One region of the Shinella sp. WSC3-e genome, then DNA from elsewhere that is predicted to be linked to it. Evidence: predicted binding sites of a transcription regulator. Region 1 holds the regulator's gene; the other holds the start of a gene.
What was found. The regulator PhoB, encoded in region 1, activates phosphate uptake and scavenging genes when phosphate is short. The targets are predictions, from matches to a motif close to TGTCATNNANCTGTCAT.

Region 1 (15,145 bases):
TCGCGACATAGCGCTGGAAATACCATTGGCCGCGCTCGGTCTCGGTCGGCTTCGTCAGCGCCACGATGCGCGCGGAGCGCGGGTTCATGTAGGACATGGTGGCGTGGATCGCACCGCCCTTGCCGGCCGCGTCCCGCCCCTCGAATACCGCCATCACGCGCTTGCCGGTCTTCTGCTGCCAGAACTGCACCTTGACCAGCTCGATCTGCAGCAGCTTCAGGGTCCTTTCGTAGTCCTTGTTGTCGAGTTTCTTGTCGTAGGGATAGTCGTCGGAGCCGAAGGCCTTGTCTTCGATCCAGTCGGGCAGCTTCGGATCGTCGATATCGAACACCCGCTTCTTGCCGCCGATGTCCAGTTCAACGACCCGGTTTTCGACCTTTTCCGCCATCGTCCACTCCTTGAAATCACGGGGCGCGGCTGATGCCGCATCGCCGCAGGTGGCCACAACCGGATTGCGAATTCAAGCGCGCCGTGAAAAACATGTCATGAAGCCGCGCTATCCATGGAGAATCGATGGAGGCCGCGGAGGACGGGATGCTTGCGAGGGAATGGGTGGCGGTGACGGATCAGCGGACGGGTCTCGGCTGGCTGGCGGCGCAACTGTGGGGCGAGCGGGTGCTCATTGCCTCGGCCGTTTTCGTCGGCTTCATGATGTGGCTCGCGGGCTTGCATCTCGGCTGGGTGTCCTTCGCCGTCCTCCTGCTCGTCATTGCCGGCCTCTTGCGCACGGAACGGCGCCTGGTGGAGGCCGGCGGCAGGACCATGGCGGCCTCCGCCAGTCCGGTGCCGGAGGTTCAGGCCGCCGTCCCGCCTGCCGATGACCTTTCCGCCATTGCCGCGGTTCTCGGCGCGCTCGATGCGCCCGCCCTGCTGCTCTCGGGCCGCGAGACGGTCAAATTGCAGAACCGCGCGGCCGAGGCGATCTTCGGCGTGATCCCGCGCGGCAGCGACCTGGCCGGCCGCATCCGCGCGCCCGGTATCCTCGACATGGTGCGCGACGCGATCGCCAGCGGCCAGACGCGGGAGACCGAGCATGCCGAGCGTCTGCCGTCGGAAACGGTCTATGTCGTGCGCATCGCGCCGCTCGCCGAGCGGGCGGGCGAGCCCCTGTGGCTGCTGACCTTCCGCGACGTCTCGCAGGCCCGCCGTATCGATCGCATGCGGTCCGATTTCGTCGCCAATGCCAGCCACGAGCTGCGCACCCCGCTCGCCTCGCTGCGCGGCTTCATCGAGACGCTGCAGGGCCCGGCGAAGAACGATGCGAAGGCGCACGAACGTTTCCTTGGCATCATGCACGAGCAGGCGACGCGCATGAGCCGCCTCGTCGACGACCTGCTCTCGCTCTCCCGCCTTGAGCTGCGTTCGAACCTGACGCTGGACCAGACCGTCGATCTCGTGCCGCTGCTCGGCCATGTGCGCGACAGCCTGCAGCCGCTCGCCTCCGATCTCGGGGTGGAGGTTGCGCTCGACCTGCCGAAGCACCCGGTCACCGTTCCCGGCGACCGCGACGAACTGGTCGAGGTCTTCGAGAACCTGATCGAAAACGCCTGCAAATACGGCCAGGAGGGCAAGCGGGTGGATGTCGTGCTTTCCGGCGGCGGCGACGTTCCCGTCGAATTCTCCGTCACCGATTACGGCCCCGGCATTCCCCCGGAGCATGTGCCGCGCATCACCGAACGTTTCTATCGGGTTAACGTGGAAGCGAGCCGGTCCAAGAAGGGCACAGGCCTCGGCCTTGCCATCGTCAAGCACATCCTCACCCGCCACCGGGCGCGCCTCGTGGTGAAGTCCGAGGTGGGCAAGGGCACGGTCTTCACCGTCAAATTCTGACACAAAGGATGGCGCTCCTGTCGTCCCGATGAAAATAGCGCAGCAATTTCAGATATTTGTTGTGTCACAAATGTTTCGTCAAACTGACATAAAAGGGAGGGCGATCGGGGTTTAGAGAAGGGCCGCCGGTCAACGGCAGAGAGCGCAGAACAGCGCACCACACACGTCCTCTTCGGGAGAACCCAGATGAAATCTCTTAAGCTCACTGTTGCGGCGCTCGTTGCCTCCGCCGCATTCGCAGGCGTTGCCGTTGCGCGCGACCAGGTCCAGATCGCCGGCTCGTCCACCGTTCTTCCCTACGCCAAGATCGTCGCCGAGACGTTCGGCGAGACCTTCCCCGACTTCAAGACGCCGATCGTCGAGTCCGGTGGTTCTTCCGGCGGCCTGAAGGAATTCTGCAAGGGCGTCGGCCCGAACACCATCGACATCGCCAACTCCTCGCGCCCGATCAAGGACAGCGAAGTGGAGGCCTGCAAGGCAGCCGGCGTGACCGAGATCCAGGAAGTCAAGATCGGCTATGACGGCATCGTGTTCGCCACCGACGCCGGCAATGCCGACCTGAAGCTCGAGCCGAAGGATCTCTACCAGGCGCTCGCCGCCGAAGTCGTCGTCGACGGCAAGCTCGTCGCCAACCCCTACAAGAAGTGGTCGGAAGTCAACAAGGACCTGCCGGACGTCGAGATCGCCGCCTATATCCCCGGCGAAAAGCACGGCACGCGCGAAGTCTTCGAAGAGAAGATCCTCGCTCACGGCTGCAAGGACTCGGGCGCCCAGGACGTCATCAAGGCGGCCGTCGCTGACGAGAAGGAACAGCTCTCCAAGTGCGTAGCCGTCCGCAAGGATGGCCTGGCCGTTGACATCGACGGCGACTACACCGAGACGCTCGCCCGCATCGCTGCCAACAAGTCCGGCATCGGCGTGTTCGGCCTCTCCTTCTATGAGAACAACGCCGACAAGCTGAAGGTCGCCACCGTCAACGGCATCGTTCCGTCGACCGAGACGATCGCTTCGGGCGAATACCCGGTTTCCCGCCCGCTGTTCTTCTACGTCAAGAAGGCACATCTCGGCGTCATCCCGGGCCTGAAGGAATATGTCGAGTTCTTCACGAGCGACGACATGATCGGCCCTGACTCCCCGCTGGCTGAATACGGCCTCGTCGCCGCTCCGGATGCCGAGCGCGAAGAGATCCGCAAGACCTTCGCCGACGGCAAGATCATGTAATGAACGTCGGCCGGCACGGTATTTCGCAAGAATGCCGCGCCGGCCGCTCCCTTTGGGCGGTTTCGCCCACGTCATGTTCTTCGACCGGGAATGGGGCGCCTTGTCGAACGGTCGGGGCGGGCACTCGGCACGCTCAGGGCGGATGATCTCGCCGGGAGAATTTTCTCAATGAGTATTTCCCTTCTACTGCTTATCGTCGCCGTCATCGGCGTGGTGGGCTATCTTATCGGCAGCTGGCGCGCCAACGCGCTTGCCGGCGGCAAGCTTTCCAGTCTGCATTCCCGGCCGGGCTACTACGGCTCCTTCGTCGCCATCTGGTCCATGCTGCCGGCCATCGCCATCCTGCTGGTCTGGATCATCGCGAGCCCGATCTATATCGGTTCGGCGGTGCGCGGCGGCTTCCCCGACGAGGTGAAGGCCGAGCCGCAGGCGACGCAGAACCTCAACTACAACATGATCGGCGCCATTGCCCGCGGCTTCAAGCTGCTCTCGGCGGAAGAGCGCGATGCGCTGTTCAAGGACGGCACCGCCGCCCGCGAGGTGTTGGGCAGCAAGGGCGTGCCGCTCGCGGCCGACCCGGCGCCCTACATGCTGACGGCCGCCGACGACCTCAACCGTATGACGACGGCAAGCAGCACGTTCCTGTCGATCCTCGTCGTGATCGCCGCGCTTGCCGGCGGTGCCTTCGCCTACCGCGCGATCGCGCCGAAATTCCGCGCCCGCAACCGCGTCGAGGGCGTCATGCTGGTCGGCCTCATCGTCGCCTCGTCCATCGCGATCCTGACGACCGTCGGCATCGTCGCGTCGATGGCGACGGAAGCGATCAGCTTCTTCAACATGGTCCCGGCCTGGGAGTTCTTCTTCGGCACGACCTGGGACCCGCGCTTCGCCGCCGCCGGCGCCACGGATTCCTCCGGCCAGTTCGGCCTGATCCCGCTGCTCGCCGGCACCCTCTATATCGGCTTCGTCGCCATGCTCGTCGCCGTGCCGGTCGGCCTCTTCGCCGCCATCTACATGTCGGAATATGCCTCGCGCCACGTCCGCTCGGTGGCCAAGCCGCTGCTCGAAGTGCTCGCCGGCATCCCGACCATCGTCTACGGCTTCTTCGCCCTGGTGACCGTCGGCCCGTTCCTGCGCGACATCTCCGCCCAGCTGAGCGGCCTCGTCACCGGCAACTATGCCAGCTTCATCCAGGCGCAGAGCGTTCTGACGGCCGGTTTCGTCATGGGCATCATGCTGATCCCCTACGTCTCCTCGCTGTCCGACGACATCATCACCGCCGTGCCGCGGGCGCTGCGTGACGGTTCGCTCGGCCTCGGCGCCACCCGCTCGGAAACGATCAAGCGCGTTATCCTGCCCGCCGCTCTTCCTGGCATCGTCGGCGCGCTTCTGATGACCGCGTCCCGCGCCGTCGGCGAAACCATGATCGTGGTGCTGGCCGCCGGCGTTGCCGCCCGCATGCAGCTCAACCCCTTCGAGCCGATGACGACCGTGACGGTCAAGATCGTCAACCAGCTGACGGGCGACCTCGAATTCACCTCGCCGCAGACGCTGGTGGCCTTCGCGCTCGGCATCACGCTCTTCGTCATCACGCTTTGCCTCAACATCTACGCCCTCTACATCGTGCGCAAATACCGGGAGCAGTACGAATGAGCCAGGTCTCCACGAGCCCCTCGATGACCGCCCTCGGCGTCACCGCAAAACCCGAACGCCGCGATATCGGCCTCGGTCGCCGCTACGCCGCAGAGCGCCGCTTCCGCCTCTACGGCATGGCAGCGATCGCCTTCGGTCTCCTCTTCCTGTTCCTCCTGCTCTTCTCGGTCGTCTCCAAGGGCTACACCGCGTTCCAGCAGACGATGATCACCATCCCGGTCGAGTTCTCCGCCGAGATCATCGACAAGGACAACGAGCGCGCCACCAACCCACAGAAGCTGGTTTCGGCCAACTATCCGGTCGTTGCGCGCAATGCGCTCGCCAAGGTGCTGGGCGTCGGCGAAGACGACCGTGCCGGCCTGAGGGCGGTCAACGGCATGATCTCGGACAGCGTCCGCGTGCAGTTCCGTAATCTCGTCACCACCGATCCGTCGATCATCGGCACGACCCGGACCGTGACCTTCCTCGCGCACGGCGACCTCGATTCCGCCTTCAAGGGCCAGATCGACCTCGCCGTGCCGGAAAACAACCGCAAGGTCTCCGACAAGCAGGTCGGCTGGATGAACACGCTCGCCGAAAGCGGCGCGCTCGCCAAGCACTTCAACACCGGCCTCTTCACCAATGGCGCATCCAGCCGTCCTGAAGCCGCCGGCGTCGGCGTCGCGGCCATCGGCTCGCTCTACATGATGCTGATCGTGCTCGTGCTCTCGCTGCCGATCGGCGTCGCCGCCTCGATCTATCTCGAAGAGTTCGCCCCGAAGAACCGCTTCACCGACCTTATCGAGGTGAACATCAACAACCTCGCCGCCGTGCCCTCCATCGTCTACGGTCTTCTCGGCCTTGCCGTCTTCGTCAACTTCGCGGGCTTCCCGCGCTCGGCGGCCCTCGTTGGCGGCCTGGTGCTGACCCTCATGACGCTGCCGACGATCATCATCGCGACCCGCGCCGCGCTGAAGGCCGTACCGCCGTCGATCCGCTCGGCGGCCCTCGGCCTCGGCGCCTCGAAGATGCAGACCGTGTTCCACCATGTGCTGCCGCTCGCCATGCCGGGCATCCTGACGGGCACGATCATCGGCCTTGCCCACGCGCTCGGCGAAACCGCACCGCTGCTGCTCATCGGCATGGTCGCCTTCGTCGCCGATGTGCCGGCAACGCCGATGGATCCGGCGACGGCCCTTCCGGTGCAGATCTACATGTGGGCAAACGAGGCGGAGCGCGCCTTCGTGGAGCGCACGTCCGGGGCCATCATCGTGCTCCTCATCTTCCTCATCCTCATGAATGTTGGCGCTATCCTGTTGCGCCGCCGTTTCGAACGGCGCTGGTAGAAGGACCGGTCTTATGAACATGATGTCAGAAGCAGCAGTCGAGAAAGCGCTGGACAAGAAAATGAACGACATTTCCTACAAGATGATCGGCAAGGACGTCTCGGTCTATTACGGCGACAAGCGCGCCCTCTACGACGTCAACCTGAACGTCCGCGAGTATACCGTGACCGCCCTCATCGGCCCGTCGGGCTGCGGCAAGTCGACCTTCCTGCGCACGCTGAACCGCATGAACGACACGATCGACGGCTGCCGCGTCACCGGCCGCATCACGCTCGACACGGACGATATCTACGATCCGGCGATCGACGTCGTGGAACTGCGCGCCCGCGTCGGCATGGTCTTCCAGAAGCCGAATCCCTTCCCGAAGTCGATCTACGAGAACGTCGCCTACGGGCCGCGCATCCATGGCCTTGCCAAGTCGAAGGCAGACCTCGACGCCATCGTCGAGCGGAGCCTGCAGAAGGCTGGCCTGTGGAACGAGGTGAAGGACCGCCTGCAAGAGGGCGGCACCGGCCTCTCCGGCGGCCAGCAGCAGCGCCTGTGCATCGCCAGAGCCGTCGCCGTCAGCCCCGAAGTCATCCTGATGGACGAGCCCTGCTCGGCGCTCGATCCGATCGCGACCGCCAAGGTCGAGGAGCTGATCCACGAGCTGCGCGCCAACTTCACCATCGTCATCGTGACGCACTCGATGCAGCAGGCGGCCCGCGTCTCGCAGCGCACCGCCATGTTCCACCTCGGCAACCTCGTCGAGGAGAACGACACCGACAAGATGTTCACCAATCCGGATGACCAGCGCACGCAGGACTACATCATGGGCCGCTTCGGCTGACGGCTGACGCTGAACCCCTGAACCCCGAGTGCATTAAGGACAAAGCCATGTCATCGAGCCATATCGTCTCCATCTACGACGAAGAACTGAAATACCTTTCCCGCCGCATCTCCGAAATGGGCGGCACGGCCGAGCAGATGGTGGCCGATTCCGTCCGAGCGCTCGTCACGACGGATGCCGCGCTGGCCCAGAAGGTCATCTCCGAGGACGTCATCCTCGACACCGCCGAACGCCAGATCAACGACAAGGCGATCGTCACCATCGCCAAGCGCCAGCCGATGGCGGCGGACCTGCGCGAGATCATGGGGGCGATCCGCATCGCCGCCGAGCTGGAGCGCGTCGGCGACCTCGGCAAGAACACCGCCAAGCGCGTCATCGCCGTCCAGAGCTCCGGCATGCCGCGCAAGCTGGCCCGCGGCCTCGAGCACCTCGCCGAGCTCGCGCTGATGCAGCTCAAGGAAGTGCTCGACGTCTACGCCACCCGCTCGATCGAGAAGGCCAAGGCCATCCGCGAGCGCGACGACGAGATCGATGCGATCTATACCTCGTTGTTCCGCGAGCTCCTCACCTACATGATGGAAGACCCGCGCAACATCACGCCCTGCACGCATCTCCTGTTCTGCGCCAAGAACATCGAGCGCATCGGCGACCATGCGACCAACATCGCCGAAACCATCTACTACATGGCGACCGGCTCGCAGCCGGAGGGCGAGCGTCCTAAGGACGATACCTCGACCTCCGTCGTCGCGGCCGGCGTCGCCGACGCGTCCGAGTAAAGAGAGCAGGATTCGCTTCATGGTGCCCAGAATTGCCGTCGTGGAAGACGAGGAGGCTCTCAGCGTCCTCCTGCGTTACAATCTGGAAGCGGAAGGTTTCGAGGTCGATACGATCCTCTCCGGTGACGAGGCCGAGATGCGCTTGCAGGAGCGCATGCCGGACCTCCTCATCCTCGACTGGATGCTGCCCGGCGTCTCCGGCATCGAACTGTGCCGGCGCCTGCGCCAGCGTCCGGAAACCGAGCGCCTGCCGATCATCATGCTGACGGCGCGCGGCGAGGAGAGCGAGCGCGTGCGCGGCCTTGCCACCGGCGCGGACGACTATGTGGTCAAGCCCTTCTCGACGCCGGAACTCGTCGCCCGCGTGCGGGCGATGCTGCGCCGGGCCAAGCCCGAGGTTGTCTCGACGGTGCTGCGTTGCGGCGACATCGAGCTCGACCGCGAGACACACCGCGTCCACCGCCGCACCCGCGAGGTCCGCCTCGGCCCGACGGAGTTCCGTCTCCTGGAATTCCTGATGACCTCGCCCGGCCGCGTCTTCTCGCGCTCGCAGCTTCTCGATGGCGTCTGGGGCCACGACATCTATGTCGACGAACGCACCGTCGACGTGCATGTGGGGCGCCTGCGCAAGGCGCTCAACTTCGCCAACATGCAGGACGTCATCCGCACCGTGCGCGGCGCGGGCTATTCGCTGGAGGCCTGAGCGAACGGGATTCCTCCCAAGGACGGAAATGGGCCCTCAGGGGCCTGTTTGCGTTTGTGCGGGGCCGGCGGATGAGGGGCTATCCTGCGCCGCAAACGAAAACGGACCCTTTCGGGCCCGCATCGCATGTCCTGCCGTGGGAAACGTTACCGCATCCGCCGGCGCTCGGCCGAGGGCTGGTAGGCGAGGCGCTGGTGGTAGGTGCAGTAGGGCGAGTTGTCCGGGGACTCGTTGCCGCAGAAGTGGAAGTCGTCGTTGAGCGGGTCGCCGATCGGCCATTTGCAGGTGCGTTCGGTGAGCTGGGTCAGCTCCAGCCGGCGCGACATCGGCACGACCACGTTGTTGCCGTTGGCCGGAACCGGGAGCTGCTCGGCCTGCGTCTCGAAATCGATCTCTTCCTTGGGGATGGTGTTGCCGGCCGGGCGGGCGACGGCACGGGTGGTGACCGGACGGGCCGCGAAGTTCGACGGGCGCGGCGTCGCCGGGGCCGGGCGCTTCGGGCGTGCCGCGGCCTGCGTGCCGCCGGCCTTGGCGCGGCCGGGCAGGTTCAGCCGGTGCACCTTGCCGATGACTGCGTTGCGGCTGACGCCGCCGAGCTGCGCCGCGATCTGGCTCGCGCTCAAGCCCTCGCTCCAGAGTTTCTTGAGTTTCTCGACGCGCTCGTCTGTCCAGTTCATGTTTTCGTCTCCGCTCGGCGCCCAGGATGCGGGAATCCCTCGTCGTGTTCCGGACGGGTCCGGAACCTGAACGCCCTAACTCTTTTGGTGACTAGTTCCGCCGCATGCAGTCTAGTAATTGGTCTTTAACCTAGAGACCGGTGGACTCTGTGACAAGAGTCGCCGGAATCCGGGCGAATCGATTTCGGAGTTTTCCCCAACTTGCTGGTCGGGTGTGACTCGATAGAGACACCTTCCGTGCGTGCCGCGAATCCTCACCTTGCGGGATGTTCAGCGCCATTTCGGGCGCGATTTTGTTGACATCCCAATGGGAAATGCCGATAGTGCGGCATGCCGCCGAAAGGCGGCTTTTGGTTTTTCTGAAGCCCGGAAAAGTCAAGCCGCATTCCTGTTTTTCCGCATCTCTTTTCGGAGGATCCGTGCATGGCCGATGTCGCGCCGCTCTATGAAACCTATATGCGTGCGCCGCTCAGGTTCACGCGCGGGGAGGGCGTGTGGCTGATCACCGAGGATGGCGAGCGATATCTCGATTTTGCCGCCGGCGTCGCCGTCAATTCGCTGGGCCATGCACATCCCCATCTCGTCGCCGCGCTGAAGGACCAGGCCGACAAGGTCTGGCACCTGTCGAACCTCTACGAGGTTCCGGGCCAGGAAAGCCTTGGCCGCCGGCTGACGGAGGCAACCTTCGCCGACAAGGTGTTCTTCACCAATTCGGGCGCCGAGGCGCTGGAATGTGCGATCAAGACGGCGCGGCGCTACCATTTCGCCAAGGGCCATGCCGGCAAGTACCACATCATCACCTTCGAAGGCGCCTTCCACGGCCGCACGATCGCGACGATCGCCGCCGGCGGTCAGGAGAAGTATATCGAGGGCTTCGGCCCCAAGGCGCCGGGCTTCCTCAAGGTTCCCTTCGGCGATATCGCGGCCGTCAAGGATGCGATCACCGAGGAAACGGCGGGCATCCTGATCGAGCCGGTGCAGGGCGAGGGCGGGCTGCGCCCGGTGTCGAAGGAGTTCATGCAGGAGCTGCGCCAGCTCTGCGATGAATACGGCCTGCTGCTCATCCTGGATGAGGTGCAGACCGGTGTCGGCCGCACGGGGCGCCTCTTCGCCCATGAATGGGCAGGGGTGACGCCCGACATCATGGCGATCGCCAAGGGCATCGGCGGCGGCTTCCCGCTCGGCGCCTGCCTTGCCACGAACGAGGCGGCGGCCGGCATGGTCGCCGGCACGCACGGCTCCACCTATGGCGGCAACCCGCTCGCGATGGCCGTCGGCAATGCCGTGCTCGACGTGGTGCTGGAAGACGGTTTCCTCGAGCATGTGCGCGACGTCGCGCTCGTCTTCCGCCAGGGGCTGGCCGCGCTGAAGGACCGTTTCCCCGACGTCATCGAGGACATTCGCGGCGAGGGCCTGATGCTCGGCATCAAGGCGAAGATCCCGGTCGCCGACCTGCTGAAGGGCGTGCGGGCGGAAAACCTGCTGGCCGTGCCGGCGGGCGACAACGTGCTGCGGCTGCTGCCGCCATTGACCGTGACCGCCGAAGAGGCGCGCGAGGGGCTTGCCCGCATCGAGCGGGCGGCGGAAAAGCTGACGGCCGCCAAGGCCGCGTAAGCAGCGAACGGACAGACAGGACATATCATGGCCAAGCATTTTCTCGACCTTTCCGCCGTTTCGGAAAGCGATCTCCGCGTCATCATGGACGATGCGCACACGCGCAAGGCCGCCAGCAAGGCCGGCACCGAAGCCAAGCCGCTCGCCGGCAAGATGCTCGCGATGATCTTCGAGAAGCCCTCCACCCGCACGCGCGTCTCCTTCGACGTCGGCATGCGCCAGCTCGGCGGCGAGACGCTGTTCCTGTCGGGCACGGAGATGCAGCTCGGCCGCGCCGAGACGATCGGCGACACGGCCAAGGTCCTCTCGCGCTATGTCGATGCCATCATGATCCGCACGACGGACCATGCCCGCCTGCTGGAGCTTGCCGAGCACGCCACCGTGCCCGTCATCAACGCGCTGACCGACCTGACGCATCCCTGCCAGATCATGGCCGACATCATGACCTTCGAGGAGCATCGCGGTTCCACCAGGGGCAAGACCTTCGCCTGGACGGGCGACGGCAACAACGTGCTGCATTCCTTCGTCGAGGGGTCCGCCCGCTTCGGCTACAAGATGAAGATGGCCGTGCCGATGGGCTCGGAGCCCGACGACAAGATCCTGAACTGGGCGCGCGACAACGGCGGCGACATCTTGCTCGGGCATGATCCGGAGGCGATCGTCGACGGTGTCGATCTCATCGTCACGGACTGCTGGGTCTCGATGAACCAGGAGCACCGCGCCCGCGGCCACAACATCTTCCAGCCCTACCAGGTCAACGAGCAGCTGATGGCGCGCGCTAACAAGGATGCGCTCTTCATGCACTGCCTGCCCGCCCACCGCGGCGAGGAAGTGACCGACGAGGTGATCGACGGCCCGCAATCCGTGGTCTTCGACGAGGCGGAGAACCGTCTCCACGCGCAGAAGTCGATCCTCGCCTGGTGCTTCGGCGTCGTCTGACGCCGACCTTGAAAAGCGCCCCCGGCAACACGATCTAGGGGCCATCACGGAGCGCCGCGAGGCGCCTGGTTTGCTGATAAGCATCGCCCACTCTCTGTCGTCATCCTCGGGCTTGACCCGGGGATCCACACGGCACCCGCGGCCGTGGATGGTCGGGTCAGACCCGACCGTGACGGAGGAGAGGTTTGCGGACGTTATCAGCAGTCCGGGCGCCGCAAGGCGCTTTCTCTGGCGCATGCCCGTCCGGTATGGAATGATCGGGTAGGAGCGAGCGCGGTATCACGGTAGAACGCCTGTCGGAAGCAGGCCGGGCCCATGGCCTCGGCGGCGCCGAAGCGTGCAAGGAGCAGAATGATGATGATGGCGGAAAATGCCCTGAAACTCGGCGAACCCGGCTTTGCCGGCGATGATCATGTCCTGCCGTTCCAGGTGGAGGGTCTCGACGTGCGCGGCCGCGCCGTGCAGCTCGGCCCGATGCTCGACGGCATTCTCGGCCGGCACGACTATCCCGCGCCCGTCGCCCGGCTGCTCGCCGAGGCGATCACGCTGACCGTACTGCTCGGCACCTCGCTGAAGTTCGAGGGCAAGCTGATCGTCCAGACCAAGGGCGACGGCCCCGTCGATCTGCTGGTGGCCGATTTCGCCGCGCCGGAGAACGTGCGCGCCTATGCCCGCTTCGACCAGGCCGCGCTCGACGCCGCGATTGCGGCCGGCGCGACGGAGCCGCACGAGCTTCTGGGCAAGGGCATCCTCGCCTTCACCATCGACCAGGGCGCCCATACCCAGCGCTACCAGGGCATCGTGCCGCTCGACGGTCATACGCTGGAAGAGATCGCCGGCGTCTATTTCCGCCAGTCGGAGCAGATCCCGACCAAGGTGCGCCTCGGCGTCGCCGAACTCTACGACCGCGATGCCGCCGGCAAGGCGCGCCATCGCTGGCGTGCGGGCGGCATGGTCGCGCAGTTCCTGCCGCAGGCGCCGGAACGCATGCGCCAAGCGGACCTTCCGGGCGGCGACGGCGAGGAAGCCGGCCACAAGATCGCCGATGACGACAATTGGGCCGAAGCCAAAGCCATGGTCGAGACGATCGACGCCGACGAGCTGACGGATCCCAATGTCGGCACCGAACGGCTCCTGTTCCGCCTCTTCCACGAGCGGGGCGTGCGCGTCTACCAGCCGCAGCAGGTCTTCGACCGCTGCTCCTGTTCGCGCGAGAAGCTGAAGGGCGTTCTTTCCGGTCTCAGCGCGGAGGAGATCGCGCACACGGCGGACGACAAGGGCGAGATCGCGGTCACCTGCGAGTTCTGCTCGACGACCTACCGCTTCGAGGCGGCGGAAGTCCTGCCGCAGTAGGGACGCTCGCCCCTCATCCGGCTGCCGCCACCTTCTCCCCGCAAGCGGGGAGAAGGGAAGGATGCGAAGTTTCATCCTTTATTCACAGTCGTGATTTCAGGAAAACAAAGCGGCTTGGTCCCTTCTCCCCGCCTGCGGGGAGAAGGTGGCCGGCAGGCCGGATGAGGGGCGATCTTCTCCGCGCCTAGTTCAGCGTGCGCGCCTGCCCCGGCGTATCCAGCGAAAAGGCCGGTATCGCCACATCGAACGCCTCGCCGTTTTCCGCTTCCATGCGATAGCGGCCGAACATGATGCCCGAGGGTGTTTCGAGCGGGCAGCCGGAGGAATATTCGTAGGTGTCGCCGGGACGCAGCACCGGCTGTTCGCCGATCACGCCATGGCCGTTCACCTCGTCGACCTGGCCGTTCTGGTCGGTAATGTGCCAGTAGCGTGTCATCAGCCGCACGGCGACGTCGGAATGGTTCGCGATGACCACCCGGTATCCCCACACATAGCGGCTGTCGTCGGGATCGGACTGGTCGGCCAGATAGTACGGCTCTACGGTCACTTCGATGTCGCGGGTCAGCGCACGATACATGGGCAAGCCTTGAACTGATTAGCTTCTGCTATTCTACACGAATGTGGTTTCGTCAAGGATAAGCAAAGAAAGCACCGGCCTCCTCGGCCGGTGCTTCCGCATTTGTCCAGCGATGGGGCGAAGGGCTCAGGCCTTGATCCTGGAGAGCGCGCGGGCAAAATCCTCGATGAGGTCTTCGCTGTCCTCGATGCCGGCCGAAAAGCGTACGGTGCCGGCCGAAATGCCGAGCTCGGCGCGTGCCTCGTCCGTCAGGTTCTTGTGCGTCGTCGTTGCCGGATGGGTGATGAGGCTCTTGGCATCGCCGAGATTGTTGGAGATCTTCACGACCTCAAGCGCATCCTGCAGCGCAAAAGCCGCATCCTTGCCGCCCTTCAGCTCGAAGCAGACGAGCGTCGAGCCGCCCGACATCTGCTTGGCGATGATATCGGCCTGCGGATGGTCCTTGCGACCCGGATAGATCACGCGGGCGACCTCCGTCCGGTCGGCGAGGAAGTCCGCGATGCGGCTGGCATTCTCCGTCTGCTGCTTGACGCGCAGCGGCAGCGTCTCGATGCCCTTCAGCAGCGTCCAGGCGTTGAATGGCGACATGGCCGGGCCCGTGTGGCGGAAATAGTCGTGCAGGTTCTCGTCGATCCACGCCTTGTCCGACAGCACCACGCCGCCGAGGCAGCGGCCCTGGCCGTCGATATGCTTGGTGGCCGAATAGACGACGACATGCGCGCCGAGCTCCAGCGGCTTCTGGAAGAGCGGCGTCGCGAAGACGTTGTCGACGACGACCTTGGCGCCGATCTGGTTGGCGAGGCGTGCGACGCCGGCGATGTCGACCACTTCCAGCGTCGGGTTTGTCGGGCTTTCGAGGAAGAAGACCTTGGTGTTCTTCCGGATCGCTTTTTCCCAGTTGGAGAGGTCGCGGCCGTCGATCAGCGTGCATTCGATGCCGTATTTCGGCGCGAGCGTCTCGACCACCCAGCGGCAGGAGCCGAAGAGCGCGCGGGCGGCGACGATATGGTCGCCGGCCTTGAGCTGGCAGAGGATCGCGGCGGAGACGGCGGCCATGCCGGATGCGGTGGCGCGCGCATCCTCGGCGCCTTCCAGCATGCACATGCGCTTTTCGAACATGTCGTTGGTCGGGCTGCCGTAGCGGGCATAGATGAAGCCATCCGTCTCGCCCTTGAAGCGGGCTTCGGCCGCCGCCGAGGTGTCGTAGACGAAGCCTTGCGTCAGGAAGATAGCTTCGGCGGTTTCGCCGTGCTGGGAGCGGGTGGTTCCGCCGTGAACGAGTTGGGTGGCGGGGCGCCAGGACTTGCTCATGTGATCGTCGCCTTCAAACAAAAAAACCGGCCGCAAAAGCAGGCCGGTTTCGAACCCGGCCTTTTTAGCTACTTGTTTTACGTGGCTGCAAGCCGGCCGGCCAAATCACCACGGGATAATCTGCTAATACTGCGCCCCCGCGCTTGCGTCAATTGGCGGCTTTTGGTTTTGTGCGGGCCTTCCGGGTATTGTTCCGAAACGTGGGCATCGGTTTTCGGAAGAAGCGATACGAAAAGCAGACGGCCGGACCATCCGGCCCGCTGCTCTGACGGGACGGTGTGACGATGGGTGGTTCTGCGACACGCAGCACGGGCATTCTGGCGGACAACGCCATTCG
Region 2 (15,145 bases), 1.3 Mb from region 1:
TCAGGCCTCACAATTCATGGATCGTGACATCGGGGCAGGCTTTTTTCGCGAGATCGCAGAGATGTTCGTGATGGGTGAGGTAGATCACTTGCCCGCCTGTCGCCATCGCGCCCATCACCGTCAGGGCATTGAGCGCGCGCCGGTCGTCGAAGGTCTCCATGATGTCGTCGGCGATAAAGGGCACGATCTCGCGGCTGGCGGCGATCTCGTGATAGCCCGCCACGCGCAGCGCCAGATAGAGCTGGAAGCGCGTGCCCTTGGAAAGGTCCTTCGCCAGCTTCGCGCCGCCGGAGGCGGCATTGACGACGAGGAATTCGCTGTCCTTTTCGAGGATCGTCGAAAGGCCGGTATATTCGCCGGCCGTGATGTCGCGGAAGGTCCGGGACGCACGCTCCATCATCGCGCTGCGATGGCGCTCGCGGTAGAGCCGCAGGGCCTGTTCCGCGGCCAGGATGCCGGCGCGCGTCGCAAGGTAGCGCCGCGATTTCTCCGCCAGGTCGACCAGCACCGTGCGGCGCCGCTCCTCCAGCACCGCAGCCGCATCGCTGCCGGCGACCTTGGCCAGCGCCTCCTCCGCCCGCGCGCGCAGCAGGTGCTGTTCCTGCACCGCGCGGTCGAGCTCTTCCAGCCGTGCGGAGAGCGCGTCCTTCTCCACGGCGAGCTGGTCGTCATCGACCGCCGAGAGCAGCGCTTCGGCCGCCTCGACCGTGTCGGTGCGGAGCTGCTGGGCGAGGTCGCGGCCGACGTCATGGACACGCGCCAGGATCTCGTCGCGCTTGCGGTAAGCTTCGAGCAGCACGTCCGCCTCCGCGAGCGTGTCGCAGCCGAGGACGGCGTAGACCTCCGAAAGCCGCGCGGCGAGCACCGTCCGGCGCTCGTCCAGCGCCCTCTCCTCCTCGTCAAGGCGCAGAACCGCCTTTTCGATCGCCTCGCGCCGCTGGCGTACCGCCGTCGCCGCGGCGAGCCGCCGGCCGAAAGCCGCGACGGTCGCGAGCGGGTCCTCGGCGTTAAACGGCTCGGACAGACGCGCAGCGAGACGGCGGGCATGGTCGGCGTAGTCCTTCTGGTCGCGGCGCATGCCGGCGATCCGATGGTCGAAGTCCCTGCCCCGCTCGACATTCTGGGCGAGCGTCTGCAGCGCCGGGAGGAAGGCGGCAACGCGGTCCAGCGCGATGGGCGCATCCTGCCGTGCAAGCCAGGTGCCGGCGATCGCCCGCGCCCATGCCTCCTGCCATTCGGCAAGCGCCGCGCCGGCGTCCTCCGCGGCCTTGCCGCGCATATCGGCATCGGCTTTCAACCGGGCAAGCTGCGCGGCCGCGGCAAGCCGCCGGGCCTCGCCCGCCTTCAGCGCCTCCAGCCTATCCTCGGCAAGGAACAACGCTTCTTCGAAGGGGCTATCCTCGGCCAGCGCTTCGCCGAGCAGCGCCGCCAGCCGCGCCAGCACGTCCCGCCTGTCCTGCTCGACGAGATCGGCCGCGACCGTGCGCAGCGCGAGCGCGCCAAGCGCGTCCAGCGCCGCCGTCCGCCGTTCCAGCCAGCCGGCCATGTCCGCCAGCGCCGTCCCCTCAGGCAGGCCGAGGCGCCGGGCAAGCGCCGCTATCTGCGCTTCGACCTCCGCCCGCGCCTCCACCAGGCGCGTCACGTCATCCGCTAGGATCTCCAGCCGCGCCGTGCCCTCCGCGACCGTCCGTTCGAGAAGGCGAAGCTCCGAAAGGCGGTCGGCATTGCGCAGGCGCGCCTCCGAAGCACGGTCGTCGTCGCGCATCGCCTGCTCGAAGGCGGCGGCGGAAGCGCTGTCGAGGGTGCCGAGATGCGCCCGCCAGGCCGCGTCGCGCACGGCCCGCAGATGGCTCGCCCGCTCTTCGCCGGCGGCGCCGGTCGCCTTTTGCAGCGCCGCAAGCGTCGCGCGGGCGGAGGCGACCTCCAGTTCCAGCGCGGCAACCTGCTGCCGCTGACGGTGCAGGGCCTCGGCCGCCATGTCGTATCGTCTGCGCAGACCCTCGATTTCGGCGGGCGGCGGAACCGCCATGCCTTCCAATGCCGCCGCCGTGCCGGACCAGGGCGCAAGACGGGCCATCGCGCCGTCGGCCTCCTGCCGGGCAAGCGCGACGAGACGCCGGGCCTCGCGAAGGCGCGCCGGAAGATCGGCGGACCGGGCGGCGCGCAGGACGGCAGCGAGCGTCGATTGCAGCGCCACATCCGCCTGCCCCTGCTCACCCGAAACGGCACCGGCCTCGCCGCCAGCGGCAGCAAGCGCCCGTTCCGCCTCGGCACGCTCGCGAAGCGCCGCATCGGCCCGTTCGGCAAGCGTCGCCCGCCGCGACAGGAGGGCTGCGAGTTTCTCGCCAAGGCCGGGAGGAAGCAGGATGCCGGCCGGGTCGGCATCCGCGGGCAGGCCGAACACGGCAAGGCTCGCCCCGATGGAGACGGTCACCTGGTCCCGCTCCGCCTCGCGGGCGGCAAGATCCATTGCCGCCGTGCGGAACCGGGCTTCGAGCGCGGAACCGACAAGGGCCGCGATGTCGCCTTCCACGGCCAGGACGGCCGCGTCCTCGGGCAACGCCGCCAGTTCCTCGGCAAGATGCAGGCGCTCCGCCTCCATGCGGGCGGCGCGGGCCGCGATTTCCGCCTCCTCGCGCGCCAGTTCGCCGGAAAGCGACCGCCAGGCAGCGGGCGGGGAATCACCGAGGTCGAACGCGCCGAGTTCGGCACGCAAGGCGCGCAGGCGCCGGAGGTATGGCAGCGCGGAGAGGCCGCGCTCCACCTGCGCCAGCGCGGCGCGCACCTCGGCCCGGGCGGCGGTCATCTCGCCGTGACGCCCGGCGGCGGCATCGCGCTCGCGCACCAGCAGGCCATAGTCGCGGGCCGCGACGTCGAGCGCCTTGCGCTCGGCGGCAAGGGACTCGATATCCGCCTTGAGGGCCGAGAGCGCGTGCCTGCGGCCGGAGGGGCGATAGAACTCGTCGGCCTCCGCCTTCAGCGCCGCAAGGCCCGTGGCCATGTCGGACAGGCCGGAGCTGGCGGAAAAGAGCATCGCGCCGAGCTCGCCCTCGCTCTTCAGGATGTCCTCGCCGCCCTTTTCGATGCTCTCGTCGTCGAGCGAGAACATGGTGCGATAGGCATTGCGGTCCATGCCGCCGAGCACGGTGGCAAAGAGCGTGTCCGGCAGGGGCCGGTCGTCGGCGGAGACGAGCGAGGCCTGGTTGCGCTTCAGGCGATAGGCCTCGTGGCGCTCGGCACCGACGGAGAACTGCCCGCCGACGCGCATCAGGGCATAGGGGTGCAGGAAGCCGTAGGCGCTGGATTTCTCGATGCCGAAGAGCAGGTCGAGATAGGCGGAAAAGAGCGTGGACTTGCCCGCCTCGTTCGGGCCGTAGACGAGGTGGAAATCCGGCTTTCCGGGCTGGGCCGCGCCGAAATCGAGGCTGCGGTCGGTGAATTTCCCGTAGCGGACGAGGTCCAGGCGATCGAGGCGCATCGGCTATGCCCCCGCGCCTTCCCCGCCGAGGCGGGCGAGAACGGCATCGGCGCCCTCGAGGGCAAGCTCATGGAGCAGGGTCTCCTCCGCCGCCTCATCCGCCGCCAACAGGCTGCGCGCCTCCTTCGGCAACTGGCGCAGGAGGTCGACCAGCGCCTCGCGCAGCTCCTCGCGATAGGCATGGCTCTCGACGACGTCCTCGCGCATCAGGCGCGACAGCTCGGTGAGAGGGCCGGCATCGGCACCGGCCGCGACAAGCGGCGCAGCGACGGAAAGCTCCACCGCCTCGATCCAGCATTCGCCGAGCGAGGCTGCAAGGTTCTGCAATTCGGCAGCGAGCAGGTCTTCGTCGCGGCGAAGGCGCCAGGCGAGCGGCGTGGCGCCGGCAAGGGTGAGGCGTGCGACGAGATGGGCGCCGCCCGCGGCCGCCCGCGCCTCCGCCAGCACGGTTTCGATGCGGTCGAGCATGCCGCGCCAGTCGTCGATGCCGGAAAGATCGACGGAAAGCCGCTCGAACAGGGCGACGGCAACCGGATGTAGCGCGCAGGTGATCGCGCCGTCATCGTCGACGGTGGCGAGGGTCACGCCCTTCGGGCCGCCCTCGTTGATGTCACGGCCCTGCGGATTGCCGGGCATGACGATCCACGGCTTTTCCAGATGCACCCGGCGCTGGTGGATATGGCCGAGCGCCCAGTAGTCGAAGCCGTGCGCGGCAAGGTCGGCCACGCCGACGGGCGCATAGGGATCGTGGCGGCTGGCGCCGGCGAGGCTGGTGTGCATCAGGCCGATATTGACGGCGTCCGGCAGCGGGGCGCGAAAGCCCGGCAGGAGCGAGGCCGGGGCATGGGGATTGGCAAAGCTGATGCCGTGGACGTGGACCTCGCGGCCGCTCGCCAATATGCCGGCCCTTACCGGCTTCCCGCGGCCGTCGAAGACGTGCACGTTCGGCGGAAAGGTCAGTTCGCGGGTGATCTGCGACTGGGCGTCATGATTGCCGCGGATGAGGAAGACGCGGATGCCGGCCGCCTCCAGCCGGCGCATCTGCTCCATCAGGAAGAGCGCCGTCGCCATGGAGGTCTGCGAGCCGTCGTAGAGATCGCCGGCGATGATGAGGGCGTCGACAGCCTCCGTGACGGCAAGATCGACGATGCGCTCCAGCGCCTTGCGCGTCGCCCCGCGCACCAGGTCTCCAAGCTCGGCATTGCGCAGGGCGAGCGATGTCAGGGGCGAATCGAGATGGAGATCGGCGGTATGGATGAAGCGGAACGGCATCCCCGGACAATCGCTTTCCCCTCCCGCCGGGTCAATGCTTGGCGCTTCGCCGACAGGGTTATGCAGGAGAGAAATCGTCCCACCCGGAAAAATCCGGAAAAGGGCGGGAATAACGTCCTCCGCCTGACCGTTCGCATTTACAGAGATCGTTCAATATCTATGATCAAATTATCCGAAAACCTTCGTGATCATTTGACATGGTCCCTCATAATACCTATATTTCCCCTCATGAGTAGCACGATAGAAATCTCCCAGGGCATGTTCAAACTCTACCATCAGGTGAGTCGCCTGGTGAACGAGTGCATGATGGACGAAGGCGTGTCGCTTGCCCGCAGCAAGTTCCTGCTTCTTCTGGAATGCCAGGGGCCGCAGCGCTCGACGGACATCGCCTGCGCGCTCGGCTTCGCGCCCCGCACAGTGACGGAAGCGATCGACGGGCTGGAGCGCGACAAGCTCGTCAAGCGCGAGCCGGACCCGAAGGACCGTCGTGCCAAGATCGTCTCGATCACGGATATGGGCCGCACGGTGATCTCCGCCGCCCAGCAGCCGCAGCACAAGACGATCGAAGCGATCTTCGCGGTGCTGACCGAGGACCAGAAGCAGCATCTCAAGGAGATCATCGGCTGCCTCAGCGAGAAGACCGAGGAATTGCAGCGCGAACGGGACAAGGCCGAAGGAAGCGCCGGGGCAGCCCCCGCGCGGCCGTTGCGCGCCGTCGGCTGAGCCCGGCGAGGACGAAAAGACGAAAAAGCCGGGATCGCAGGATCCCGGCTTTTTTCGTTCCTGCTTTCGGCAACCGGCCCCTCTCCCCGCCTGCGGGAAAAGGGGCCGTGATGCGCGCAGCTTACATGGCGTTCATCGGGCCGATGCCGAAGAACAGCGTCTCGCCGGAGGAATCGTCCACGCCGTCATTGTCGGTCACGATGAAGCCGTTGCCGGCGGCATCGATGGCAAAGCCCTCGACCTTGTCGACGACGAAGCCGTTGGTGGCGCCCTTGAGGTCCGGGATGAGGTCGCGGACCTCTTCCTTCCTGACGACGGGCAGGTCGCCGCCGAGCGCGGCCGGCTTCAGATCGGCGAGCGCCACGCGGTAGAGCTTCTTCAGCCTGGCGGCCTGGCCGATGAGGTTGTCGCGCTCGATGATATAGGCATGCTCGCCATTTACCGTGATTTCGGAAAGGCCGACCCAGCCGCTTTCCGTCTTTTCGAGCGGGTAGCGCACGGCACCCCATTCCTCCGAGGAGGGCTTGTAGGAGACGAGCTTCACGAAACCCTTCTCGTCATCGCCCCATTCGCGCTGCATGGCCATCCACAGCACCTTGTCATCGCCTTCGCCGACGCTGGTGATGCCTTCGAAGCCGAAGCGCTTCTCGCCGGCGCGCAGCGCGGCGGGAATGGCGATTTCCTTCTGGATCTCGCCCTTTTCGTTCACATGGATGATGGCGTGGCTGTAGAGCTTGTCGGCATCACCTTCGTTGGCGAGCCAGAAGCCGCCCTCACCGTCCGGCGTCACGCCTTCGCTGTCGAGCTTCTGGGCGGCCGCGCCATTGCGCGTGATGCGCAATGCATCGACGATCCTCGCCGGCTTCGCGGTAGCGTCGATCGTGAAGATCGTCGGCTGCGCGGCGTAGAAGGAATCGTTGACGGCATAGAGCATGCCCGGCTTGTCCTTGACCGGGGCAAGGCCCGAGAGGGCGCCGAAGCCGATCAGCTCGCCGTCCTTGTCGGTGGAGACGATCTGCGGATAGGCAGCCTCCCCTTCCGCACGCTCATAGATCATGACATGCGAGCGGGCGCCGCCGTCCTCGACGAGGTCGGTCTCGTTGGCGGTCACGAAGAGGTTGCGGCTCGCAATGGCGACGGCGCCTTCCGGGCCGACGCCCGAGGGCAGCAGCTGCAGAAGCTCAGGCTCGCCGCCGGTATCCTTGTAGACGCCGACGATCGAGGCACGCTCGGCCAGCACGAAGAACAGGGTGTCGTCGCCGAACCTGGCCGCTTCCATGCCTTCCGGCTCGACGCCCTTCTTGTTGCGCTTGTCCGGGTAATGGCCGATCCTGGCGATCTCGCGCTCGAAGCCGGCACCGTTCTCGTAGAGAACCTTGCCCTGCTTGTCGAAGATGGTGAAGCCGCGCGCGCCGCCCTTCCAGTCGCCTTCATTGGCAACGACCAGGCGGTCGTCGTCGAGCCACTTCACGGCGTCGGGCTCGCGGGCGACATCCTTCATCTCGCCGGTGAACTTCAGGGCGCCGTCCTTCTTGGTATCGATGCCTTCAAGGTTGACCGTACCGGCGGAGAAATGGCTCTTCACCGTGCCGGTCCTGCCGTCGACGACGACGATGTGGTTGTTCTCCTGCAGGGTGACGGCGACCTCGTCGAGGCTGTTGAAGGCGACGAATTCGGGCTCCGGATCCTCACCCGCGACATCGGCAAGGCCGGTCAGCGCGACATGCTTGATCGAGCCGCAATCGACGATGCCGTCCTTGAGGGACAGCAGCACGAGATCGCCGGCCGGCATCTGCGGGATGGCGCCGTCATTGACCTCCTCGTCGCGCTCGTTCTCGATGGCGATGGCGGCGATCGTCCTGTCCTTGTTGAGGGCGATCGAATCCGGCTGGCCGCCGAGATCGCAGGTCGCCTCGATGGCCTTGGAAGCGAGATCGACCTGGGCAAGGACGCCCGACGGCTTCACGAAGCTCTCGCGCGTGTTGATGGCGACGAGCGCCTTGCCGGCCGCGATCGCGACCGAGGTCGGCTCGCCCTCGAAGGAAAGGGAGCCACCGGCCTTCGGGGCCCTGGCGTCGGTGATGTCGATGAAGCCGACCGCCTTGTTCGGGCTGTCGGAATAGACGAGCGTGTTGCCGTCCTCGGAGGCGGCAATGATTTCGGACGAGGTCGGCGTCGCCTTGTCCACGCCCTCCGGCAGGTTGTCGGCGACGGCGAAGGACGCAATGCGATTGAATACGGGCTCGGCGCTGGCGGCAGGGGCCACCGATGCGGCGAGAACCGCCGCGAGGGCGGCGGTGATCGAACGGGTTTTCATGAAATCCTCCGGGATCCGGTCAAAAGGAACCCGGCGGTTCTGAGGCTTTCCTGTTACAGGCCGATGACATTTCGGCGACAGTTCCGCCCCTTCTCCCGCAAATAAAAAGGGGCCCGGAAGAACCGGACCCCGACCCTGAACTTCAGGTTTGGCGGCGGAGTGGATAACCGCTCTGCCCGAACCAAGGATCAGCCGTTGACGGCGTCCTTCAGGCCCTTGCCGGCCGAGAACTTCGGCACGTTGCGTGCCGGGATCTCGATCTCGGCGCCGGTCGAAAGGTTGCGGCCCTTCGAAGCTTCGCGGCGCGATACGGAGAAATTGCCGAAACCGACGAGACGAACGTCGCCACCGTTCTTGAGTTCGCCCTGGATCGTCTCGAAAACGGCGTCGACAGCCGATGCTGCGTCCGTCTTGGAGAGGCCAGACTTCTCAGCCACTGCGGATACGAGTTCATTCTTGTTCATGTTTCCACCCCTTTCATACGGTTTGAAACGACTCATACAAGTCGGGGGCAGAATACGCATCGCCCTTCGCCTCGCAAGAAAATTTCGTCGCAAAACCCTGAGAATCCGGGCTTTACACACGCTTTTCAACGAAAAAGACCGGCCGAACGGCCGGTCTTTTCCCGTTTCGCTCCAAAATGCCGGATGCTTTACCCGGCATAAAGGCTCAATGCGCGATCGCGCCGGTGCCTTCGTCGGTCGATTCGACCGCCGGAACCTTGGCATCCTCGACCGTGCCGTCCCACTCGATCGGCTCGGGCCGGCGGACCAGCGCATGCTTGATCACCTCGCCCATGCGGGTCACCGGGACGATCTCCATATTGTTCTTCACATTGTCCGGAATGTCGGCCAGGTCCTTGGCGTTCTCTTCCGGGATCAGCACCTTCTTGATGCCGCCGCGAAGCGCGGCGAGCAGCTTTTCCTTCAGGCCGCCGATCGGCAGCACCCGGCCGCGCAGCGTCACCTCGCCCGTCATCGCGATGTCCTTCGAGACCGGGATGCCGGTCATGATGGAGACGATGGCGGTCGCCATGGCGATGCCGGCGGACGGGCCGTCCTTCGGCGTCGCGCCTTCCGGCACGTGCACGTGGATGTCGGTCTTGTCGAAACGCGGCGGCTCGATGCCGAAATCGACGGCGCGCGAGCGGACATAGGAGGCCGCCGCCGAGATCGATTCCTTCATCACATCCTTCAGGTTGCCGGTGACGGTCATGCGGCCCTTGCCACCCGGCAGGCTGACGCCTTCGATGGTGAGCAGCTCGCCGCCGACTTCCGTCCAGGCAAGGCCCGTGACGACGCCGACCTGGTCCTCGCGCTCGGCTTCGCCGTGGCGGAAGCGCGGAACGCCGAGGAAGTCGTGGATGTTGTCCGCCGTGACCTCGACCGTCTTCGACTTGCCCTTGATGATCTCGGTGACCGCCTTGCGGGCGAGCTTCATCAGTTCCCGTTCGAAGTTTCTGACGCCCGCCTCGCGGGTATACTGCTGGATGACCGCCATCAGCGCGCCGTCGGTGACCGAGAATTCCTTCGGCTGCAGCGCGTGGTCGCGGATCGCCTTGGGCAGCAGGTGCCTTTTCGCGATTTCCAGCTTCTCTTCTTCCGTGTAGCCGGCGATGCGGATCACTTCCATGCGGTCCATCAGGGGCGCGGGAATGTTCAGCGTGTTCGCCGTCGTCACGAACATGACGTTGGACAGGTCGTATTCGACTTCCAGGTAGTGATCCATGAAGGTCGAGTTCTGTTCCGGATCGAGCACCTCCAGCAAGGCCGAGGACGGGTCGCCGCGGAAATCCATGCCCATCTTGTCGATCTCGTCGAGCAGGAAGAGCGGGTTGGATTTCTTCGCCTTCTTCATCGACTGGATGACCTTGCCGGGCATCGAGCCGATATAGGTGCGGCGATGGCCACGGATCTCGGCCTCGTCGCGCACGCCGCCGAGCGCCATGCGGATATATTCGCGGCCGGTCGCCTTGGCGATCGATTTCGCAAGCGAGGTCTTGCCGACGCCCGGAGGGCCGACGAGGCACAGGATCGGCCCCTTGATCTTGGTCGAGCGGGCCTGCACGGCAAGATATTCGACGATGCGCTCCTTGACCTTGTCGAGGCCGAAATGATCCTCGTCGAGGATCTTTTCCGCCGCATTGAGGTCGGTCTTGATCTTCGACTTCTTGCCCCACGGAATGCCCGTCAGCCAGTCGAGATAGTTGCGCACGACGGTGGCTTCCGCCGACATCGGGCTCATCTGGCGTAGCTTCTTCAATTCGGCGTCCGCCTTCTCGCGGGCTTCCTTGGAGAGCTTGGCCTTGGCGATCTTCTCTTCCAGTTCGGCCATCTCGTCGCGGCCGTCCTCGCCGTCGCCGAGCTCCTTCTGGATCGCCTTCATCTGTTCGTTGAGGTAGTACTCGCGCTGGGTCTTCTCCATCTGGCGCTTGACACGCGAGCGGATGCGCTTTTCGACCTGCAGGACGGAGATTTCGCCTTCCATGAAGCCGAGCGCCTTTTCAAGGCGCAGCTTGACGCTCGTCGTCTCCAGCATTTCCTGCTTCTCGACGATCTTGATGGACAGGTGCGAGGCAACGGTGTCGGCGAGCTTCGAGTAGTCCTCGATCTGGCTCGCGGCGCCGACGACTTCGGGCGAGATCTTCTTGTTGAGCTTCACATAGTTCTCGAACTCGGAGACGACCGAGCGCGACAGCGCCTCGATCTCCACCGGGTCCTCGTCCGGCTCGGCCAGGACGTGGGCCATCGCCTCGTAGAATTCCTCGCGTTCGGTGTAACCGTCGATCTCGGCGCGCGCACGGCCTTCGACCAGCACCTTGACGGTGCCGTCGGGCAGCTTCAGGAGCTGAAGCACGTTGGCGACGGTGCCGATGCGGTAGATGGCGTCGACTTCCGGGTCGTCGTCGGAGGCGTTGATCTGGGTGGCAAGCATGATCTGCTTGTCGGTGCCCATCACCTCCTCGAGCGCGCGGATCGACTTCTCACGGCCGACGAACAGCGGGACGATCATGTGCGGGAACACCACGATGTCGCGCAGGGGCAGGACCGGGAAGGCCGTGGAGTCGTGCGACGCAGACGTCTTTTTCGTCATGTCATTTCCTTTCAAACGTCCCGTTTCCGGGAACCGGTCCATTCGGCGCTTGGGGTGCCGGGCCGGCGATCTTTTCCATCCACAAGTGGCGTGCGGTTAACACATTTTCAAGCCCGGTTGCAGAGTGCCCCACTCCACGACGGACAAGCGAACCAGCGACAGGAAGTGTAGTCTTCCGCGCTGTCGCGGAACTTGCGGCCTTCCCCCGGCGGGACCGCCGGAGCATACACAGCACAGAATCGACGCCTTCCATTCTGGCCCGGCGCAGACCGTTTCGCAACGGCCCGACGAAGCAGTGGAAGCTTACCCATCATGCCCCTTCCCGCGGCACGCGACCAGTCACGAAATGTCACCAGGCGACGCAAACGAAAAGACCCGCCGCGGCGGGTCCTTATTGATGGCAACCTCAGCCCACCCTCACCGTCATCCTCGGCCTTGAGCCGAGGATCCATCGGCGTGCTCGGAGCGTGGATGGTCGGGTCAAGCCCGACCATGACGGAAGAGAGGTTGCGGCACTTGATCGACGTGCTGGCGCGCGCCTCATTCCAACAGCCGATCAGGCCGAAACGTTGGCCTTCTCGTCGGAACGCTCCGAATAGATGTAGAGCGGACGGGCAGAGCCCTTGACGACCTCGTCGGAGATGACGACCTCGCGCACGCCTTCCAGCGTCGGCAGCTCGAACATCGTGTCGAGCAGGATCTTCTCCATGATCGAGCGCAGCCCGCGCGCGCCGGTCTTGCGGACGATCGCCTTGCGGGCGATCTCGCGCAACGCGTCCTCGTGGAAGGTCAGTTCCACGTCTTCCATCTCGAACAGGCGCTGGTACTGCTTGACGAGCGCGTTCTTCGGTTCCGACAGGATCTGGATCAGCGCATCCTCGTCGAGGTCCTCCAGCGTCGCCAGGACCGGCAGACGGCCGATGAATTCGGGGATGAGGCCGAACTTCACCAGGTCTTCCGGCTCCAGCTCGCGCAGAACCTCGCCGACGCGGCGGTCTTCCGGTGCACGCACCGTCGCGCCGAAGCCGATCGAGGTCTTCTCGCCGCGGGCGGAGATGATCTTGTCGAGGCCGGCGAAGGCGCCGCCGCAGATGAACAGGATGTTCGTCGTGTCGACCTGCAGGAATTCCTGCTGCGGATGCTTGCGGCCACCCTGCGGCGGTACGGAAGCAACCGTGCCTTCCATGATCTTCAGAAGCGCCTGCTGCACGCCCTCGCCCGAGACGTCGCGCGTGATCGACGGGTTGTCGGACTTGCGCGAGATCTTGTCGACCTCGTCGATATAGACGATGCCGCGCTGGGCGCGCTCGACATTGTAGTCGGCGGCCTGAAGCAGCTTCAGGATGATGTTCTCCACGTCCTCGCCGACGTAACCGGCTTCGGTCAGCGTCGTGGCGTCGGCCATGGTGAAGGGCACGTCGATGATGCGGGCGAGCGTCTGGGCGAGATAGGTCTTGCCGCAGCCCGTCGGGCCGACCAGCATGATGTTCGACTTCGCCAGTTCCACGTCCGAGCCCTTGGCGGCATGCGCCAGGCGCTTGTAGTGGTTGTGCACCGCGACCGACAGGATGCGCTTGGCCTGCTGCTGGCCGATGACATATTCGTCGAGGACCTTGATGATATCCTGGGGCGTGGGAACGCCGTCGCGGGATTTCACCATCGAGGTCTTGTTCTCCTCGCGGATGATGTCCATGCACAATTCGACGCATTCATCGCAGATGAACACGGTCGGTCCGGCAATCAGCTTGCGGACCTCGTGCTGGCTCTTGCCGCAGAAGGAGCAGTAAAGGGTATTCTTGGAGTCGCCGCCGTTGCTGCCGCTGACCTTGCTCATGTCACTATCCTTCCAGCACGCCGTTCATCTTAGACAAGATGGCCGGACCACTCAAACCGCCTTTGCCGGAAGCGTTCTCGCCGTCCTTCAAAGGCTCCAGGGGTACTGACCGGAAAAGGGTTTCCCCAAACCGGTGGCAACGAATCCCCCACCGAACACCGAATGCTAGGCCGTTACAAATCAACATAGCATTAACGGCCAATATTAACGGCTTTGCCGTGCGGATAAAGCCCCGCGACCATTACAAATGCGTCACAATAACTTCATCCGCGGCAAAAGCATGGCGTCACGCGCCCTCGACGCCCTCGATCGCCTCGCGGCTGGTGATCACGCGGTCGACCAGACCCCAATCCTTCGCCTCGTCGGCGCTCATGAAATGGTCACGGTCGAGCGTCTGTTCCACCTCCTCGTATGTGCGGCCGCAATGCTTGACATAGACCTCGTTCAGCTTGCGCTTCATCTTGAGGATGTCCTTGGCATGGCGCTCGATATCGGACGCCTGGCCCGAGAAGCCGCCCGAGGGCTGGTGCACCATGATGCGGGCGTTCGGCGTCGCGAAACGCATGTCCTTGTGGCCGGCGGCCAGCAGCAGCGAGCCCATCGAGGCGGCCTGGCCGATGCAGAGCGTCGAGACGGCCGGCTTGATGAACTGCATCGTGTCGTAGATCGCCATGCCCGAGGTGACGACGCCGCCCGGCGAATTGATGTAGAGCGCGATCTCCTTCTTAGGGTTCTCGGCCTCGAGGAAGAGAAGCTGCGCGCAGACGAGCGTGGCGATGTGATCCTCGACGGGACCCGTCAGGAAGATGATGCGCTCCTTCAGGAGGCGCGAATAGATATCGTAGGAACGCTCGCCGCGGTTGGTCTGCTCGACGACCATCGGCACCAGAGCCATGGCGGTATCTACGGGATTTCTCATGTCAATCCTTCATCGGTGTGGCCCTGAAACCCTTCGCAAGCGTTGGGAATCAGCAAGTTTCGTCTTCCCTACATAGAGTGTGAGGGTGGCGGACTTCAAGACAGGTGCGCGTTTTGCGGCGCTCTATGCGAGAATGCAGTTAACTGACGCAACGGGCGGCGGCGATTTCCACAACCGGAGCGCCGGCAAGGTGAAGGAAGGGTGAATTCCGCCCCGGCCTTGCCTCCCCCCGGCGATTGTCTGCACTATATCGTGCTCCAGCGGAGGCAGCCATGATGAAACGATCCCTCGTCGCCCTCGGGCTTCTTTTCCTGACATCGGCCGGGGCACCCGCCCAGCAGGCCTCCGACGCCTTCGCGCCCGAACGGGCGACCGGCCTTGCGGCGGCCAAGGTCGCCACCGCGAAGACCCATATGGTGGCGGCCGCGCACCCGCTTGCGGCCGAGGCCGGCGAAAGGATCCTCGCGGATGGCGGCAGCGCGATCGACGCCATGATCGCCGTCCAGACCGTGCTCGGCCTCGTCGAGCCGCAATCCTCCGGCCTCGGCGGCGGCGCCTTCCTCGTCTACTACGACGCCGGGACCGGGCGCCTCACCACGCTCGACGGCCGCGAGACGGCGCCGATGGAGGCGACGCCCAAGCTCTTCCTCGACGACAAGGGCGCGCCGATGCAGTTCTTCGACGCCGTCGTCGGCGGGCGCTCCGTCGGCACGCCCGGCACCGTCATGCTGATGCAGGAGGCGCACAACCGCTGGGGCCGCAAGCCCTGGAAGGACCTCTTCGCCCCGGCCGAAAAACTCGCCCGCGACGGCTTTGCCGTCTCCCCGCGCCTTGCCGGCCTGATCGCCGCCGAAGGGGACCGGCTGAAGGCCTTCGAGGCGACCACCGCCTATTTCTTCGGCGCGGACGGCGCGCCGCTGAAGGCCGGCACCATCCTCAGGAACCCGGCCTATGCCGAGACGCTGTCGGCCATCGCCGGCGGCGGCGCGCCGGCCTTCTATACCGGCACCATCGCCCAGGGGATCGTCGACACGGTGCGCAGCTCGGGCAGCAATGCCGGCGTGCTCTCGCTCGCCGACCTTCAGAACTACCAGGTGAAGGAGCGCCGGCCGGTCTGCATCGCCTATCGGGCGCTCGACATCTGCGGCATGGGGCCGCCCTCCTCCGGCGCGGTCGCCGTCGGCCAGATGCTCGGCATGCTGGAAAATTTCGACCTCAAGGCGCTCGGCAGGGACAATCCGGAAAGCTGGCGGCTGATCGGCGACGCCCAGCGCCTCGCCTTCGCCGACCGCGAACGCTACCTTGCGGACACGGATTTCGTGCCTGCGCCCATCAAGGGGCTCCTCGACAAAACCTATCTCGGCGAGCGGGCAAAACTGCTCGACGGCGACAAGGCGCTCGCCGGCGATGGCGTGGCAGCGGGCAGGCCGGAATGGGACCACGCCTTCAATTTCGGTCGGGATGCCGCGCTCGAACTGCCCTCCACCAGCCATTTCGTCATTGTCGACA

Region 2: the regulator PhoB is predicted to act here: its motif matches at 7,843-7,859, upstream of AABF56_RS04580 (esterase-like activity of phytase family protein).

Annotation. Positions count from the first base shown of each region.
Region 1 is NZ_OZ000530.1:4,328,963-4,344,107, forward strand. Features, by position in the region: gene ppk2 (polyphosphate kinase 2) at 1-388, opposite strand, end outside; gene phoR (phosphate regulon sensor histidine kinase PhoR) at 535-1,830, shown strand; gene AABF56_RS21230 (substrate-binding domain-containing protein) at 2,017-3,051, shown strand; gene pstC (phosphate ABC transporter permease subunit PstC) at 3,220-4,704, shown strand; gene pstA (phosphate ABC transporter permease PstA) at 4,701-6,029, shown strand; gene pstB (phosphate ABC transporter ATP-binding protein PstB) at 6,043-6,858, shown strand; gene phoU (phosphate signaling complex protein PhoU) at 6,906-7,634, shown strand; gene phoB (phosphate regulon transcriptional regulator PhoB) at 7,654-8,337, shown strand; gene AABF56_RS21260 (GcrA family cell cycle regulator) at 8,484-9,014, opposite strand; gene AABF56_RS21265 (aspartate aminotransferase family protein) at 9,438-10,628, shown strand; gene argF (ornithine carbamoyltransferase) at 10,656-11,567, shown strand; gene AABF56_RS21275 (Hsp33 family molecular chaperone) at 11,928-12,920, shown strand; gene apaG (Co2+/Mg2+ efflux protein ApaG) at 13,105-13,497, opposite strand; gene AABF56_RS21285 (O-succinylhomoserine sulfhydrylase) at 13,624-14,808, opposite strand; SAM riboswitch at 14,852-14,930, opposite strand; gene AABF56_RS21290 (2'-deoxycytidine 5'-triphosphate deaminase) at 15,093-15,145, shown strand, end outside.
Region 2 is NZ_OZ000530.1:896,856-912,000, reverse strand. Features, by position in the region: gene AABF56_RS04595 (AAA family ATPase) at 8-3,478, opposite strand; gene AABF56_RS04590 (metallophosphoesterase family protein) at 3,482-4,750, opposite strand; gene AABF56_RS04585 (MarR family winged helix-turn-helix transcriptional regulator) at 5,009-5,473, shown strand; gene AABF56_RS04580 (esterase-like activity of phytase family protein) at 5,595-7,790, opposite strand; gene hupB (DNA-binding protein HupB) at 7,979-8,254, opposite strand; gene lon (endopeptidase La) at 8,460-10,883, opposite strand; gene clpX (ATP-dependent Clp protease ATP-binding subunit ClpX) at 11,440-12,717, opposite strand; gene clpP (ATP-dependent Clp endopeptidase proteolytic subunit ClpP) at 13,004-13,636, opposite strand; gene ggt (gamma-glutamyltransferase) at 13,912-15,145, shown strand, end outside.